Regions from separate parts of the Pseudoalteromonas sp. CuT4-3 genome, predicted to be linked through region 1. Evidence: predicted binding sites of a transcription regulator. Region 1 holds the regulator's gene; the other holds the start of a gene.
What was found. Region 1 encodes ArgR, which controls arginine synthesis, uptake and breakdown. Its sites were predicted from a motif close to ANTGAATANNTATTCANT; they were not measured.
Positions count from the first base shown of each region.

Region 1 (7,565 bases):
TGTTTATATTAATTTTCCTAATCAGCAAAATCGCGGCTCACACATAAATGTTTCGGGTGCTGTCATTACTAAATATGCAAAAAATCCTGATAATGCCCTTAAGCTTATTGAGTTTATGAGCGAAACCAAAGCTCAAAATATGTATGCCTCTGTAAATATGGAGTACCCGGTTAAGCAAGGCGTTGAGCTATCAAGTTTAGTGGCCTCTTGGGGAAGCTTTAAAGAAGATGGCCTAGCACTTGATGAGATCAGTAAATATCGTCCGTTAGCCCTTAAGCTAATAGATGAGGTGAAGTTCGACATTTAATGAATTTTATATTTAAGCTGTCTAAATGGCAGCTCTTTGCTTGGTCGACAGGGCTTTTATTGTCGGCCCCGCTGTTTTTTCTGATATATGAATCTTTACAAGGCGACTCAGAGGTATTTTCTCATCTGTGGGATACCGTGCTGTGGGATTATATTACTAATACCGTACTGCTTATTTTTGGCGTATGCCTGCTTAGCTGTGCAATTGCGCTTCCGCTTGGTTGGCTCAGTGCGTATTGCTCCTTCCCCGGAAAAAAGCAATTTGAATGGGCGCTTATGCTGCCCCTTGCAATGCCTACCTATTTAATAGCTTATGTGTATACCGATTTGCTAGATTACGCTGGCCCTGTGCAAATAGCCCTAAGAGACTGGTTTGATTGGCACTCGCCAACGGATTATTGGTTTTTTGATATTCGCACTTTGCCCGGCGCTATTGTAATGATCGCACTTGTGCTGTATCCGTATTTATTTTTAATTTTTAAAACCGCACTGCGAGAGCAGTCATTTAAGCTAGTGCAAGCTAGTCAATTAATGGGTTTATCGCCTTGGCAAAGCTTTTTTAAGGTAAGTATAGTGCTTTCTCGTGGCTCAATTGTGGCAGCCCTTGCGCTCATAAGCATGGAAACCATGGCCGACTATGCAACGGTAAGTTACTTTGCAGTGAGCACCTTAACCACCGCGGTGTACGATACATGGTTTGGTTATTACTCACTCACGGCTGCAGCGAAAATATCGGGCGTTATGCTGTTACTGCTGTTTTTAGCTTTAATGGCCGAGCGCTTTAGTCGGCGTAACCAAGCCGTGTTTGAGCGTCAATCAGGTGTTAATAGCGAGTCGTTGTACAAACTTAAAGGTAAACATGCATGGCTGGCTACGTCATTTTGCAGTGTTATTTTGCTCATTGCTTTTATTATACCTATGTTGGTATTGCTAAATTATGCAATAACTTACTTTGATAAAGCGTGGAACACGGCATTTTTTAGTTACGCGTGGCAAAGTTTAAAAGTAGCTATTATTGTTAGCCTAGCCAGCATAATACTCGCTACACTCATCGTTTTTTATCAGCGTGTGGCAAAGCAAGGCTATTCTTTAATACCTGGTCGCTTAGCGAGCACCGGCTATGCACTGCCAGGTACGGTTCTGGCTATTGCTGTGTTATTACCGCTTAGCGCATTAGAAAACTCAATAAATACAGTCCTTGAGGGCTACAACCTAGATATAGGTTTATTACTAACCGGCAGCATTGTCACTATTATACTGGCTTACTTAGTGCGCTTTTATGCCATTGCGCACGGTGCTATAGAATCGAGCTTTGTACGTATTAGTCCATCACTGGATATGGCTAGCCAGTCTATGGGTAAAAGCCAAGGGCAAACACTGCGCTTAGTGCACCTTCCTTTATTACGTCGAGGTCTTTTAACAGCTGCATTGCTTGTATTTATTGAGTGTATGAAAGAGCTGCCTGCCGCATTACTATTAAGGCCTTTTGACTTTGAAAGTTTAGCCACACATGTATTTCAATATGTGAGCGATGAGCAGCTTGAGCTTGCCTCTATTTCCGCTTTATTTATTGTTTTAGTTGGGTTGATCCCCTTGTATTTTATTAATCGTTCTATGGAGCAACGCAGTTAAATGAGCCGTTTAAATTTACAAGGTGTGGGTTATCACTACAGTGGCACGCACGTGCTACACAATTTAGATTTAACGGTGGGTCAAGACGAAATTGTGTGTTTGCTCGGAGCCAGCGGCTGCGGTAAAACAACCACCTTAAAAGCAATTGCTGGCCTTATTGAAATAAATGAAGGTAGTGTATTTATAGATGGCAAATGTGTAAGCGACAAGCATACATTTGTATCACCAGAGCATCGTAATATAGGGATGATGTTTCAAGATTATGCCCTGTTTCCGCACCTCAGTGTGGCCGATAATATTGCGTTTGGGCTGGGTAAAGTAAGCAAAGCACAAAAACAGCAACGGGTAGAGGAAATGCTAGAGCTAGTGCATTTAACGGGGTGTGCAAAACGCTACCCTCATCAGCTCTCGGGTGGCCAGCAGCAACGCGTGGCTATTGCGCGGGCTTTGGCTTATAAGCCTAGTTTATTGCTTCTTGATGAGCCTTTTTCGAACATAGACACACAAGTACGTTTTGAGTTAATTGCTGATATTAGGCGCATTATTAAAGCGCAGCAGGTTTCTGCGGTATTTGTTAGCCACTCAAAAGAAGAAGCCTTTGCGTTTTCAGACACGCTAGCCATTATGCACCAAGGAAAAATAGCCCAACAAGGTACACCAGAGCAGCTTTTTGCCATGCCAAAGACAAAGGAGGTTGCAGAGTTTCTGGGTCAGGGCATATACTTAGGCGCAGAAGTGTTAACGGCAACTGAATACACAACGCCTTTTGGTGTCGTGCAATCGCAGCATGATCATACGCACAGTGCAATAAAAGGGGTGGTGTATATTCGTCCACACCATATTGAGCTTGCGCAAAATACGCAGGCCGATAACCCTCAAGGTGTGAGCATTTTAAGCCGTCGTTTTATAGGCTCGGCTTATGTTTACACTGTTGTAATTGCAGAGCAAGAGATTGAAGTTGCCGCACAATATGGCCAGTCATTTGAAATAAATGAGCAGGTTATAATAAAAATAAAACCTCACACGGTGAATTTTTTCGAATCATAACAAATGTGTTATTCGCTGTGTTTTATAAAGCTAAGGAATAACAATGGCGCAAGCGCAATCTGGGATTTGTGCTGAAGCAAACTTACACGGTTTGCATTTATTTTTTAATGTATTTGATGGTCAAGACGAGTCATTGCGCGCAAAGCTTAAGCGCGTAAGCGCAATTGAAGAAGAGTTTAGTGATCAGTTTTCCGAAGCCATGCTCTCTTGCATGGTGGCTATAGGCGCGCAATATTGGCCGCATATACTACCTGAATATATCCCAAGCGAGCTGCAAAGCTTTCCTAATATAAATCACAGTGATTTTGTTATGCGCGTACAGCCATGTGATTTATTCATACAAATTCGCTCAGACCGAGAAGATGTTAATCACCTTTTTGCATTGCAAATATTAAAGTTGTTTTCGCCCGATGTAGAGCTGGTTGAACAAATTCGCAATTTTAGGTTTTTAGATGGGCGAGACTTTAACGGCTTTATTTATGCAGGCGACACCCCACATGGACGCCAAAAACGAATCACGGCGCTGGTTAATAACCCCGACAGCTTTGAACACCAAGGCAGCTATATTCATGTACAGCGTTATAAGCATGACCTGAGTGTATGGCAGCATTTATCACTAAGCGAGCAAGAGCACATTATGGGGCGCACACGTTTAGATAACACCTTAATTGAGCCAAAGGTAGATACTAGCCACGCGACTAGAAGTGAGCTCAAAGATGAGAGCGGCCAAGCAATACTGCTTAACCAAAGCATGCCGTATGGCGATGTTTACGAGCAAGGCATGCTAAGTATTACATGCTCTGCATCGGGAAGTGCGTTTGAAAAGGTACTTAACAGCCGGATAGGAAAAGGGGAGTGTTACGACCACTGGCTTGATTTTACTCAAGCCGATATGGGCTCAGCGTTTTTTGCGCCGTCAGTTAGTTTTTTAAAACAGCTTTAAACCGTATCAAATAAAATACGTACGCGCTCTAGTGTAATGTCTATTTCAGATATTTTTGCTGGCGCAATAAAAATAGTGTCATCTCCGGCAATTGTGCCCAATACACCATCCGCTTTGCCTAGTGAGTCTAATAAGCGGGCAATTAGCTGCGCAGCGCCTGGGCTGGTGGTTATAATAATCATCATTTCGTTATGCATAATATCAATAACAAGCTGACGTAGTGGGCTTTTAGCAGTCGGTACGCCCATTTCTGCGGGTAGGCAATAAACCATTTCTTGTTTAGCATTACGGGTACGCACAGCGCCAAACTTGCTAAGCATGCGCGACACCTTACTTTGGCTTATATTGTCAAAGCCTTGCTCTTTTAATGCTTCGACTATTTCGCCTTGCGAGCCAAAGTTCTCTTCTTTTAAAAGTGCTTTAAACGCTTTTACCAGCGCTTCTTGTTTGTCTTGTGGTTGCATAGTCTTTATTCATTTTTGTTATTTATAATGCAAATTCTACACAAAAATGAATAATTATGCAGCAGTTGTTTAGTTAACTTGCCAGTTTGCTGCGATAAACCAACAAAGTTTACAACTATGGTCGAAAATATACCTGAAATAAGCAGGATAAATTTGTTTTTAGTCGCTAATTTCATTATCTTAAGAGCCACAAATATTTCCTACCTCAAATTACGGAGAATTCCAATGAAAGTTGCTGTATTAGGTGCTGCAGGCGGTATCGGTCAAGCGTTGTCTTTATTATTAAAAACAGGCTTACCAGCTGGTTCTGAATTATCACTTTACGATGTTGCACCAGTTGTACCAGGTGTTGCGGTTGACCTATCTCACATCCCTACAGATGTTAAAGTAGCAGGTTTTGGCGCAGACGATTTAAATAAAGCGCTTGAAGGGTGTGATATCGTACTTATCCCAGCGGGTATGCCACGTAAACCAGGTATGGATCGTGCGGATTTATTTAACGTAAACGCAGGTATCATCAAAACATTAGCAGAAGGCATTGTAGCTAGCTGTCCTAAAGCGTTAGTGGGTGTTATCACTAACCCAGTAAACGGCACTGTACCAATTGTTGCTGAAGTATTCAAAAAAGCAGGTACTTACGACGCTAAGCGCGTATTTGGTATAACTACGCTTGACGTAATTCGTTCAGAAGCATTTGTTGCTGAGCTTAAAGGCGTAGACGTAGCAACCGTTAAAGTACCAGTAATTGGTGGCCACTCTGGCACAACCATTCTACCTCTACTTTCTCAAGTTGAAGGCGTAAGCTTCACTGAAGAAGAAGTAGCTACACTTACTCCACGTATCCAAAATGCAGGTACTGAAGTAGTAAATGCTAAAGCGGGCGGTGGTTCAGCTACATTATCTATGGGTGCTGCTGCAGCACGTTTTTGTATGTCTTTAGTTAAAGGCCTACAAGGTGAAGACGTAGTAGATTACGCATACGTTGCTGTTGAAAATGGCGATGCAGAGTACTTTGCTCACCCAGTACGTTTAGGCACAAACGGCGTAGAAGAAATCCTTTCTTACGGCGAGCTAAGCGCATTTGAAGAAAAAGCTAAAAACGACATGCTTGAAACTCTGAAAAAAGACATCAAAGAAGGTGTTGATTTCATGGCGTAATAGCCAAGTTATGCACAAAAAAGCCTGCTTATGCAGGCTTTTTTATTGCTCGAAAATTATGGCCCTTAAATACTAATTAAGGGAGGCTGCAAAGTTAGTGATCTCGCTCTACAGCTATACGCGCTAAGCTGATTAACGCTTGCTTATACTGCGACTCTGCTAAAAAGTCTAAACAGGCAATGGCCTTGTCTGCTTCTTGCTGCGCCTTTTGCATTGTAAATTCAAGTGCGTTGGTTTGTTTAAGTGCCGTTAAAATAGCCTCAAGGTTATCCATACCGTTGCAATGCTCAATGGCATCACGAATAAGGGCTCTTTGATGATCACTGCCGTGCTTCATCGCATATATTAGCGGTAAGGTTGGCTTACCTTCTGCTAAATCATCACCAATATTTTTACCTAATTGGTCAGCGTCTGCGTTGTAATCAAGCACGTCATCAACTAACTGAAAAGCAGTACCTAAATGCATACCATATAAATTAAGCGCATCTAACACACTGTTATCTTGCTCGGTAATTATAGCCGCAAGCCCTGTAGCGGCTTCAAATAATTTAGCTGTTTTAGAGTAAATAACCTGCATGTAACTTGCTTCGGTGGTATTAGGGTCGTTGCAATTCATAAGTTGCAATACTTCACCCTCAGCAATCACGTTGGTGGCATCAGCAAGCACTTGCATAATTTGCATTTTGCCCAGCCCCACCATAAGTTGAAACGAGCGGGTGTAAATAAAATCCCCAACCAGCACGCTGGCGGCATTACCAAACTCGGCATTTGCAGTTGGTGTACCACGGCGCAGGTTAGATTCATCAACAACATCATCATGTAATAGTGTTGCAGTATGAATAAATTCAACAATCGTTGCCAAAGTAATGTGATCTTTACCTTGGTAACCCAAAGCTCTTGCTGCCAATATTGCCAGCATCGGGCGTACGCGTTTGCCGCCGCTGTTAACGATGTACAAACCAAGTTGATTGACTAACGCCACATCTGAGCGCATTTGCGCGTGTATAAGTTGATTGACGTCATTCATATCGCTTTCGATTAACGCCTGGATAGCTTTTATATCCATTGATCTCCGAGCCAATTTTTATGTGTGAACGGCGCCGATTGTACAACAAAAAAAGCACTAGCTCGATATTTTGTGACGATTCATTAAAAAAACCGAGTTAAAAACCTTAATTAGCGCTTAATTAGGGGATTTAATTGTATATTTCACACTCAAAGCGCGACTATTTATTGCGCAGTCAATGGGTTCTGGAGTAGGCATAGCGACACGTAAATTTATTTTGTCTTTGCACTAAAAAGCGCTTGGCAACAGGGCAATTTAATATAAAATGGGGGAAATATTGAATTGCTCTCAATGCAGCTACTTTTTATTCATTTTAATTACAAAATAGGCTTGCTAGTTTTTATGCATTAGCGTAAACTTCGCGCCCTATCGAAGAATATTTTAGTTGCGTCGATTTGAGGGCGCACAGACGGAGTTAATTATGTACGCGGTTTTCCAAAGTGGTGGTAAACAGCATCGTGTGACTGAAGGTCAAACGATTCGTCTTGAAAAATTAGACGTTGAAACTGGTGCAGCAGTTGAATTTGATTCAGTACTTTTAGTTGCTGATGGTGAGAAAATCGAGATCGGTGTACCGTTCGTAAACGGTGGTAAAGTAACAGCTGAGGTTGTTTCACATGGTCGCGGTGAGAAGATTAAGGTTGTTAAATTTAGACGCCGTAAGCATTCTCGTAAGCAAATGGGCCATCGTCAATGGTTCACTGAAGTTAAAATCACTGGCATTAGCGCTTAATTAGAGGTACTTAGAAATGGCACATAAAAAAGCAGCTGGTAGTACTCGTAACGGTCGCGATTCAGAAAGCAAACGCCTAGGTGTTAAGCGTTTTGGTGGCGAATCAGTTCTAGCGGGTAGCATCATTGTTCGTCAACGTGGTACTCGTTTCCACGCTGGCGCAAACGTAGGTATCGGTAAAGACCACACTATCTTCGCAAAAGCAGATGGTAAAGT
Region 1 covers NZ_CP142030.1:3,115,013-3,122,577, reverse strand. Annotated here, with positions in the region: gene VOI46_RS14465 (Fe(3+) ABC transporter substrate-binding protein) at 1-307, shown strand, start outside; gene VOI46_RS14460 (iron ABC transporter permease) at 307-1,938, shown strand; gene VOI46_RS14455 (ABC transporter ATP-binding protein) at 1,939-2,985, shown strand; gene VOI46_RS14450 (Dyp-type peroxidase) at 3,029-3,928, shown strand; gene argR (transcriptional regulator ArgR) at 3,925-4,392, opposite strand; gene mdh (malate dehydrogenase) at 4,618-5,550, shown strand; gene ispB (octaprenyl diphosphate synthase) at 5,645-6,616, opposite strand; gene rplU (50S ribosomal protein L21) at 7,038-7,349, shown strand; gene rpmA (50S ribosomal protein L27) at 7,366-7,565, shown strand, end outside.

Region 2 (7,565 bases), on a different replicon from region 1:
GATAATGGTGGCTAAAATTATCCCTAAGCACCGCTGTTTTATATTTTTTAGCGTCGTTAAGCGTTTTTAAGCGAATGTTACGTGATTTAAGGGCATAAATAGCAGAGTCAAAACTTTCAAGCTCAGCCACCCAGCTAAACTTATCTTCTCGCTTAGGTAACCTTACAATAGAAAATATACAGGTATTCGTATCTCTTAATACTGCGTTATAAGACACAGCCCAACTATGCGCTAACATAGTGTATTTAATATCTGTATTGGCGAGCGCGTTTCTCACTTTATCTACAGAGCGCCCTGCAAGTTGGTTGTTTTCGTCAATGTATTGAAAGTCGGGGAATACTTCGGTCACTATTGTAATTTCAGCTGCATTGAGCCTTATGCATGCAAAACACAACAAAAATAAGTACAGCTTCATTTAGCTTCGCCTCAAAACTAAAACAGATATACACCAACTATAGCCGAGGGTAACCGAACCGCTAGTTTTTAACCTAGCCCTATACGCTGATAGGACTAGATTTTTTTAAAGACTAACCTGCTATCTATTCATTGCACTAATTAAGAACGCTGAAATTTTAGCGCCTTCACGTAATGTTGTTTCTGAACTTGCTTGGCCTACTAATGAGCTGTCGGTAAATGGCGCTATTTCCATCATGTCGGCGCCAGTAATTGGAAACTCATCGGCAATAGCTTGTAAAATATCCAGTGCATGTTGCGGGGTTAAGCCGTTATCTTCTGGTGTGCCCGTGGCTGAGGCAAATTCGGCATCGAGTGCATCTATGTCAAAGCTTACGTAAACTTCATCTACTTTATCGGCTTTAAGCTGCGCAATGGTTTCATCAGCAACCGCTTTTGCACCACGCTCTATAATTTCATTAGCCCAATGTTGTTTTACACCAAAGGTGCTTTCCCAGTGCGATTTAGGTTTACCGCTTGAGCGAATACCAAACTGGATTAAATGATGCGGTGCAGGTAAAAACTCTAATATATGCGTACACCACGAGCCAAAGCATAAATCTATCCCTAAGCGCTCTACTAATAAATCGGTATGCGCATCAAAATGAATAATAGCAGTACGTTTGCCTTGCTCACGCTTAGCTTTTAAATACGCTTTAGTTAGTGGGTAGCTGATTGAGTGATCGCCCCCAATACCAAATATGCCTTTATCTTTAAATGTGGCGTAAAAACTGTCACACACATCTTCGGTAATAGAAAGCGGGCTTACGTAGTAATCATCGTTTTTATCGCCGTATAGGGCTTTTTGGCAGTTTGAAATTGTGGCGTCGTTTAAGTATTTATCATGTAATAAATGCGGGATAACGCGTACATCACCTAAATCAAAAGAGCGGCACTGGGTTTGCTGATCAATCAAGGCTGAGCGTAAAAATAATGGCCCCCAGTTTGCGCCACGTAAAATACCGCCGCCACAATCTGAGCTAATACCTAACATAACCGCTTTGTGAGAAGATTCGGGTAATTGTGTTAAAGAATCGCGCCACAAAACATCAACATTTTCGCTTTGCCCATACAATTTATTACGTAATGCCGCTTTACGCTCTTTCGCGGTATTAACTGTAAATACACCATCGCCAGGTGCACATAAACAGTGCTCTACTTTACGTTTAAACGCGTCAAATTGTGTGCTCATAATAAATCCTATACTTGTGTGTTTTATTCATGTGGTTTTGATTAGTTATGCAAAAACTAAAATTATCGACCTATTTGCAAATATCGCGTAATGCGCTCACTTATTGCTCAAGCATTATTTACGCGCTTATATAAAAGCCGTTAAAATAAAGTCAAAATAAAACCGTAACTATTTGTTATTAAATAACTAAAAATGCTTTAAACCACGTATTGATAAATTTAAATTATCACCATAATCAATACATATAGACTCTCAATAAACAAGTCAACCACCCACCTTTTAACGAACTTTAAGCCTTTGATTTAATATTCAATGTGAATGAATAAAGCCATCATTTATAAGTATTTTTCAACATCGGACATACGTCCTGTACTTAGTTTACATTTGCCGTAATGATGCTAGATTGACAACAAATTTTTATAAAAAGGCTTAGTTATGGAAAAGGTATTTCACTTAGGATTATGTATTGACGATTTAAAAGGGGCTGAGCTTGCTATTGTCCCTGGTGACCCAGATCGTGCTGCACGCATTTCTCAATTCCTAGACAACCCAACCTGCCTTGCTCAAACACGTGAGTTTCATGTTTATTTAGGCCAGTTAAATGGTCACTCTGTGGTGATTTGTTCAACCGGTATTGGCGGCCCTTCAACCTCTATTGCTGTAGAAGAGCTGGCACAGCTTGGCGTACGTACTTTCTTACGCATTGGTACTACTGGGGCAATTCAGCCACATATTAATGAAGGTGATATTTTAGTAAGCCAAGCGTCTGTGCGTTTAGATGGCGCAAGCCAACACTTTGCACCACTTAGCTACCCTGCGGTATCTGACTTTTTTGCAACTCAAGCTATGGTGCAAGCGTGTAAAAACCTAGATATCGACTTCCACATTGGTATTACTGCCTCAAGCGATACATTCTACCCAGGGCAAGAGCGTTACGATACGCATTCGGGTTATGTACCTAAGTCATTACAAGGTAGCTGTGAAGAATGGCAAAACCTAGGCGTGATGAACTATGAAATGGAGTCTGCTACCTTATTTACCATGTGTGCAGCGCTAGGCCTTAAAGCGGCGTGTGTTGCCGGTGTATTGGTTAACCGTACTCGCCAAGAAATTCCAAACGTTGATCACGGTGAAATTGAGAAAAAATCAGTGGCTGTGGTATTAGAAGCTGCAAAAGTACTATTAGGCTAATGCCTTTTTAGCGCTTTAATAAAACGCATAAAGCACAGCAATTGCTGTGCTTTATTGTTTTTAGCTTAATCTAAATTCTGGTTACCTTAGCTCTGCGCTTATCACTTCTATTTCTGGCAAATTGCTAAAGCTTGCAAGTACCGCACGTGCTACTCCCCCTTGGTTTTCATGACCTTGGGTTTCTAACAGTGTAATTGCTTTAATCGTTTTATCGTTAAAGCTTAGACCCGCTAAAAACAATTGACTAAGCGCACTTTGTAGTGGCGAAAGGCTTGGGCTGTAAGCCGCGTTTTCTGCGTAACTGCCGTAAAAGTCACCATTATCAAAGGTGCTTATTTTAACTGCGCTAAAGTTGTTACTGTAAGGTACGTAGGCCATTAGCGCCATGGCTGCTAGTTTTTCATCGAGAGCTGTATCTGCAAATGTGTATTGCTGCTGTTTTGGGTTAAACAGGCTAAAATCGTTGCCTAAATCAGTGGGGCCAAATGAATGCGGTAATAAATCAGCTAATTTAAAGTGCTGATCTGGTAGTAAAATATCAAACTCTTTTGCATCAGCCAGTTCGTTCATAAACTGCCTGCAATAACCACATGGGGCATCGCTAATTGCTATTTTTAGTATTTTTTTTGCGCCATTTAACCACGCATTGTTAATCGCCGACTGCTCTGCATGCACGACTAAACTAAGCGCTTGGTGATCAAACTCGACATTAGCACCAAAATAAAAATTTATATCACCTTGCTCATCAAGTGCTTTAACAATAGCTCCCACATGAAAATGAGAAACAGGAGCCACCGAAAATTCAGACGCTAAAGGCACTAAACCTTGTAATAACGCGTCATCAGATACATTAAGTTGCGCGCATAATTGGCTAATATCGTTAGGATGTAAAATACCGCGCTGGGCTTTTAATTGGCTGCGTAATGCTTGAGTTTGCGTAACGCTTAATGAGATATGTGAATTTGTGAGTGCTGTGTCTTGTTGCACAGTAAAAGTTGCTGATGCCATAACATATTATAATTATTTAATGGCTAAGTAGTTTAAAAGGTTAGACGCCTAAATGCCAGCAAAAAAAGGGAGCACACTGTGCTCCCCTGTTTTTTAGTTAAAGTAGACTAACCAGTATTGCGCATACCTGCAGCAATACCTGTCATAGTGATCATTAATGCATTATCAATATCACCTTCACTTACTTTATCGCTTGAGCGCGAACGGCGCAGCAGCTCAACTTGCAGTACATTAAGCGGATCGGTGTACGGATTACGCAGCGCAATCGACTCTTTTATCCATGGTTGATCTGCCAATAAGCTATTTTGAGGGCTAAGCGATTGCACTAAGCTAATTGCTTCTTCTAGCTCTTTACGTAACGAGGTACCCAGTGGTTTGTACATATCTTCCACCAGCGCGTTATCGTAATGCTCACTTAACCAGCTATCGGCTTTACTAAATACCATTTCTAGCATTTCAAGACGTGCTCTGAAAAATGGCCATTGCAGGCTCATTTCGTGCAGTGTTTCTATGCCGTATTTATCGAGTGCCGCTTTTAAGCCTGTTAATGCACCAAGCCATGCAGGTAACATTAAACGGTTTTGGCTCCATGCAAAAATCCATGGAATAGCACGTAAGCTCTCAACCCCACCATTTGGGTTACGTTTCGCAGGACGCGAGCCCAATGGTAATTTAGACAGCTCTAGCTCAGGCGTTGCCATTCTAAAGTAAGGAACAAAGTTTTCATCATGGCGAACCACATTACGGTAGTGATCGCACGACTGCTCGCTTATCAACTTCATCACTTCACGCCATTCTTGCTTAGGCTCTGGCGGTGGTAATAAGTTACTTTGCAGTACAGCACCCGCGTAAATATTTAAACTTTGCAGTGCTACATCGGGTAAACCAAACTTAAAGCGGATCATTTCGCCTTGCTCAGTTACACGCAAGCCACCTTTTAATGAACCAGGCGGTTGTGAATGCAGTGCTTGTGCAGCAGGCGCCCCACCGCGCCCTACCGTACCACCACGACCATGGAATAAAACAAGTTCAATGCCGCGCTCATCGGCAAGCTGCACTAGTTTATCCATTGCTTCGTACTGTGCCCAGCCTGCGGCCATCATGCCGGCATCTTTAGCTGAATCAGAATAACCAATCATGACATTTTGGGTATTTTTAATATGCCCGCGGTACCATACGTTATCAAGCAACGTGGTAATTACATCGCTACCGGCGTTTAAATCGTCAAGCGTTTCAAACAAAGGCGCTACTGGTAAATCAAACTGACAGCCACTTTCTTTTAAAAGCAGTTGTACAGCTAAAATGTCAGAGGCGGTACGCGCCATTGAAATAATATACAAGCCAAATGTTTTTTCATCTTGCTTAGCTATTACATCAAAGGTGTCGAGTACTTCTTGCACCTCTGGACTTGGTTGCCAGTTTTTAGGAATAAGCGGACGGCGTGAGTTAAGCTCGGTAAGCAAAAATGCTTGCTTATCTTGCTCTTGCCATTGGTTGTAATCACCTAAGCCTAGGTGGCGTGTAAGCTCAGAAAACACATCGCTGTGGCGGTCTGAATCTTGGCGCACATCAAGTTTTGCCAAACGCAGGCCAAAGCTATTTATACGGTGCAGTAAATCAAGTAATAAACCATCGGCGACAACTTTCATGTTGCACTTTAATAAAGAGCGATAGCACACCTCTACTGGGTGCTTGATTTGATTTATATCAGTGATTAAGTCTTCTGAATCGCTGCGCTTATTCTTAATTTTTGCACCTAAATGCACCACTGTTTCAGAGACTTGGTTTTTAAGCTTTTTAAGTACAGCGCGATAAGGTTCAAAGTCTTGTCCTGCCAGCTCAATTAGCTCATCGCTTGCATCTGACATGCTCAGCTCTGCGCTTAGCGTGTCAATATCACGGCTGTATAAATCAAGCGCCATCCAACGACCATGATCAAGTACTTGCTGTGTTACCTGTGCAGTTACAAATGGGTTACCGTCACGGTCTCCGCCCATCCAAGAGGTAAACTCAATGGGGCTGTAATCAATTGGGAGCTCTAAACTTAAATGCTCTTTAACTTGATCTGAAAACTCACGTAAAAAGCGTGGCACAGCGTGCCATAAGCTGTTTTCAATAACAGCGTATCCCCATTTAGCTTCATCAACTGGGCTTGGGCGAGAACGACGAATATCATCAGTGTGCCATGCTTGGCTGATAAGCTGAGCGATACGGTTTAAAATAGCTTCACGCTCTTGTGGTAAATTGTCTTTGCGCTCAAGCGAGGCTAGACAATCACTTAATTCTACGTGTTTATTAATGATGGTACGGCGCGTCACCTCGGTTGGGTGAGCGGTTAATACTAAGTTTATGTGGAGTTTTGAGAGTGTTTCGGCCAGATGATTACTATCTAATTGGCCTTCTTTTGCTTTTGCAGTTAACGTTTTTAATGTTTGAGTGAGAGGGTTTAGTTGGCAAAAACCAACATCATTAAAACGCGAAACAGTGTGGAACTGCTCTGCTACATTAGCTAAATTTAAAAAATGATTAAATGAACGGGCAACCGGTAAAAGCTCTTCATCACTAAGCGCATGTAGTACCTCAATTAGCGCTTGTCTGTCGTCTTCGTTACCACTGCGAGATGACTTTGATAAAGCACGAATTTCCTCTACTTTATCTAAAATCGCTTGGCCTTGGGCATCTTTAATAGTTTGTCCTAGTAGCTGCCCAAGTAAATTAACATTACCTCGCAAGGCGGCATATTGTTCACTCATTTCTCAGTCTCCTTTGTTTCATGGAATGCTATTAATATCATCATGAGCGCAGATTTAATAGATCCATTTGCAATGGTGAATCGTAATTAGCTATATGTAAATTATTAGAAAACGGCTTTTATGATCATTTTTTACGACGCCAGCTGCCCGCTTTGCAATACCGAAATGCAGCACCTTAAAGATGCTGATACTAAACATAAAATTGTTTTAGAAGACCTTAATAGCCACGATTTTAGCGCACGTTATCCAAGTGTTAATAAAGACAAGGCCATGGCTATATTGCATGCAAGGTTACCAACTGGCGAGATGATTTACGGCTTAGATGTTACTTATCAAGCGTGGAGAACAGTAGGAAAATACCGCTGGTTGAAAATTTTTCGCTTGCCAATAATTCGCTACTTCGCTGATGCCGCCTATATGTTTTTTGCAAAACACAGACAAAAAATAAGCCGTTTGCTCATGCCAAACGCCTCCTGTTTAAACGGCCAATGCACTGTTAATACAAAGGACAAACAATGAAAACAATTGTTTTATTTGGTGCCAGCAGCGCAATAGCACAGGCTTATATTGAGCACCTACAAATAAATGCCCCCACAGTGCAAGTTATATGTGTTAGCTCAAAAAAGGCAAAAACAAATAGTAATGTTGTTTACCTAAAGAGCGATTACACAGCGCAAAGCTTAGCCAAGGTTACAACTTACTTAAAAGAGCAAAATGCCGATATTCAACAAGTCGTTATGTTTAATGGCACTTTACACAACAAAACCCACATGCCAGAAAAAAAGCTAGAAGAGCTAAACGCAGACTATTTTAACGAATTATTTAATTCCAACACACTCACTCCCTTGCTGTGCTTGCAGAGCATTTTACCGCTGTTAACACATAAAACGCAGTGCACTATAACGGCGCTCAGTGCGCGTGTGGGCAGTATTAACGATAATAAATTAGGCGGTTGGTATACATACCGC
Region 2 covers NZ_CP142031.1:125,026-132,590, reverse strand. Annotated here, with positions in the region: gene VOI46_RS17530 (transporter substrate-binding domain-containing protein) at 1-415, opposite strand, end outside; gene VOI46_RS17525 (arginase family protein) at 536-1,645, opposite strand; gene udp (uridine phosphorylase) at 2,081-2,836, shown strand; gene cdd (cytidine deaminase) at 2,918-3,844, opposite strand; gene ppc (phosphoenolpyruvate carboxylase) at 3,952-6,597, opposite strand; gene VOI46_RS17505 (DUF393 domain-containing protein) at 6,718-7,116, shown strand; gene VOI46_RS17500 (SDR family NAD(P)-dependent oxidoreductase) at 7,113-7,565, shown strand, end outside.
Region 2: the regulator ArgR is predicted to act here: its motif matches at 1,682-1,699, upstream of VOI46_RS17525 (arginase family protein).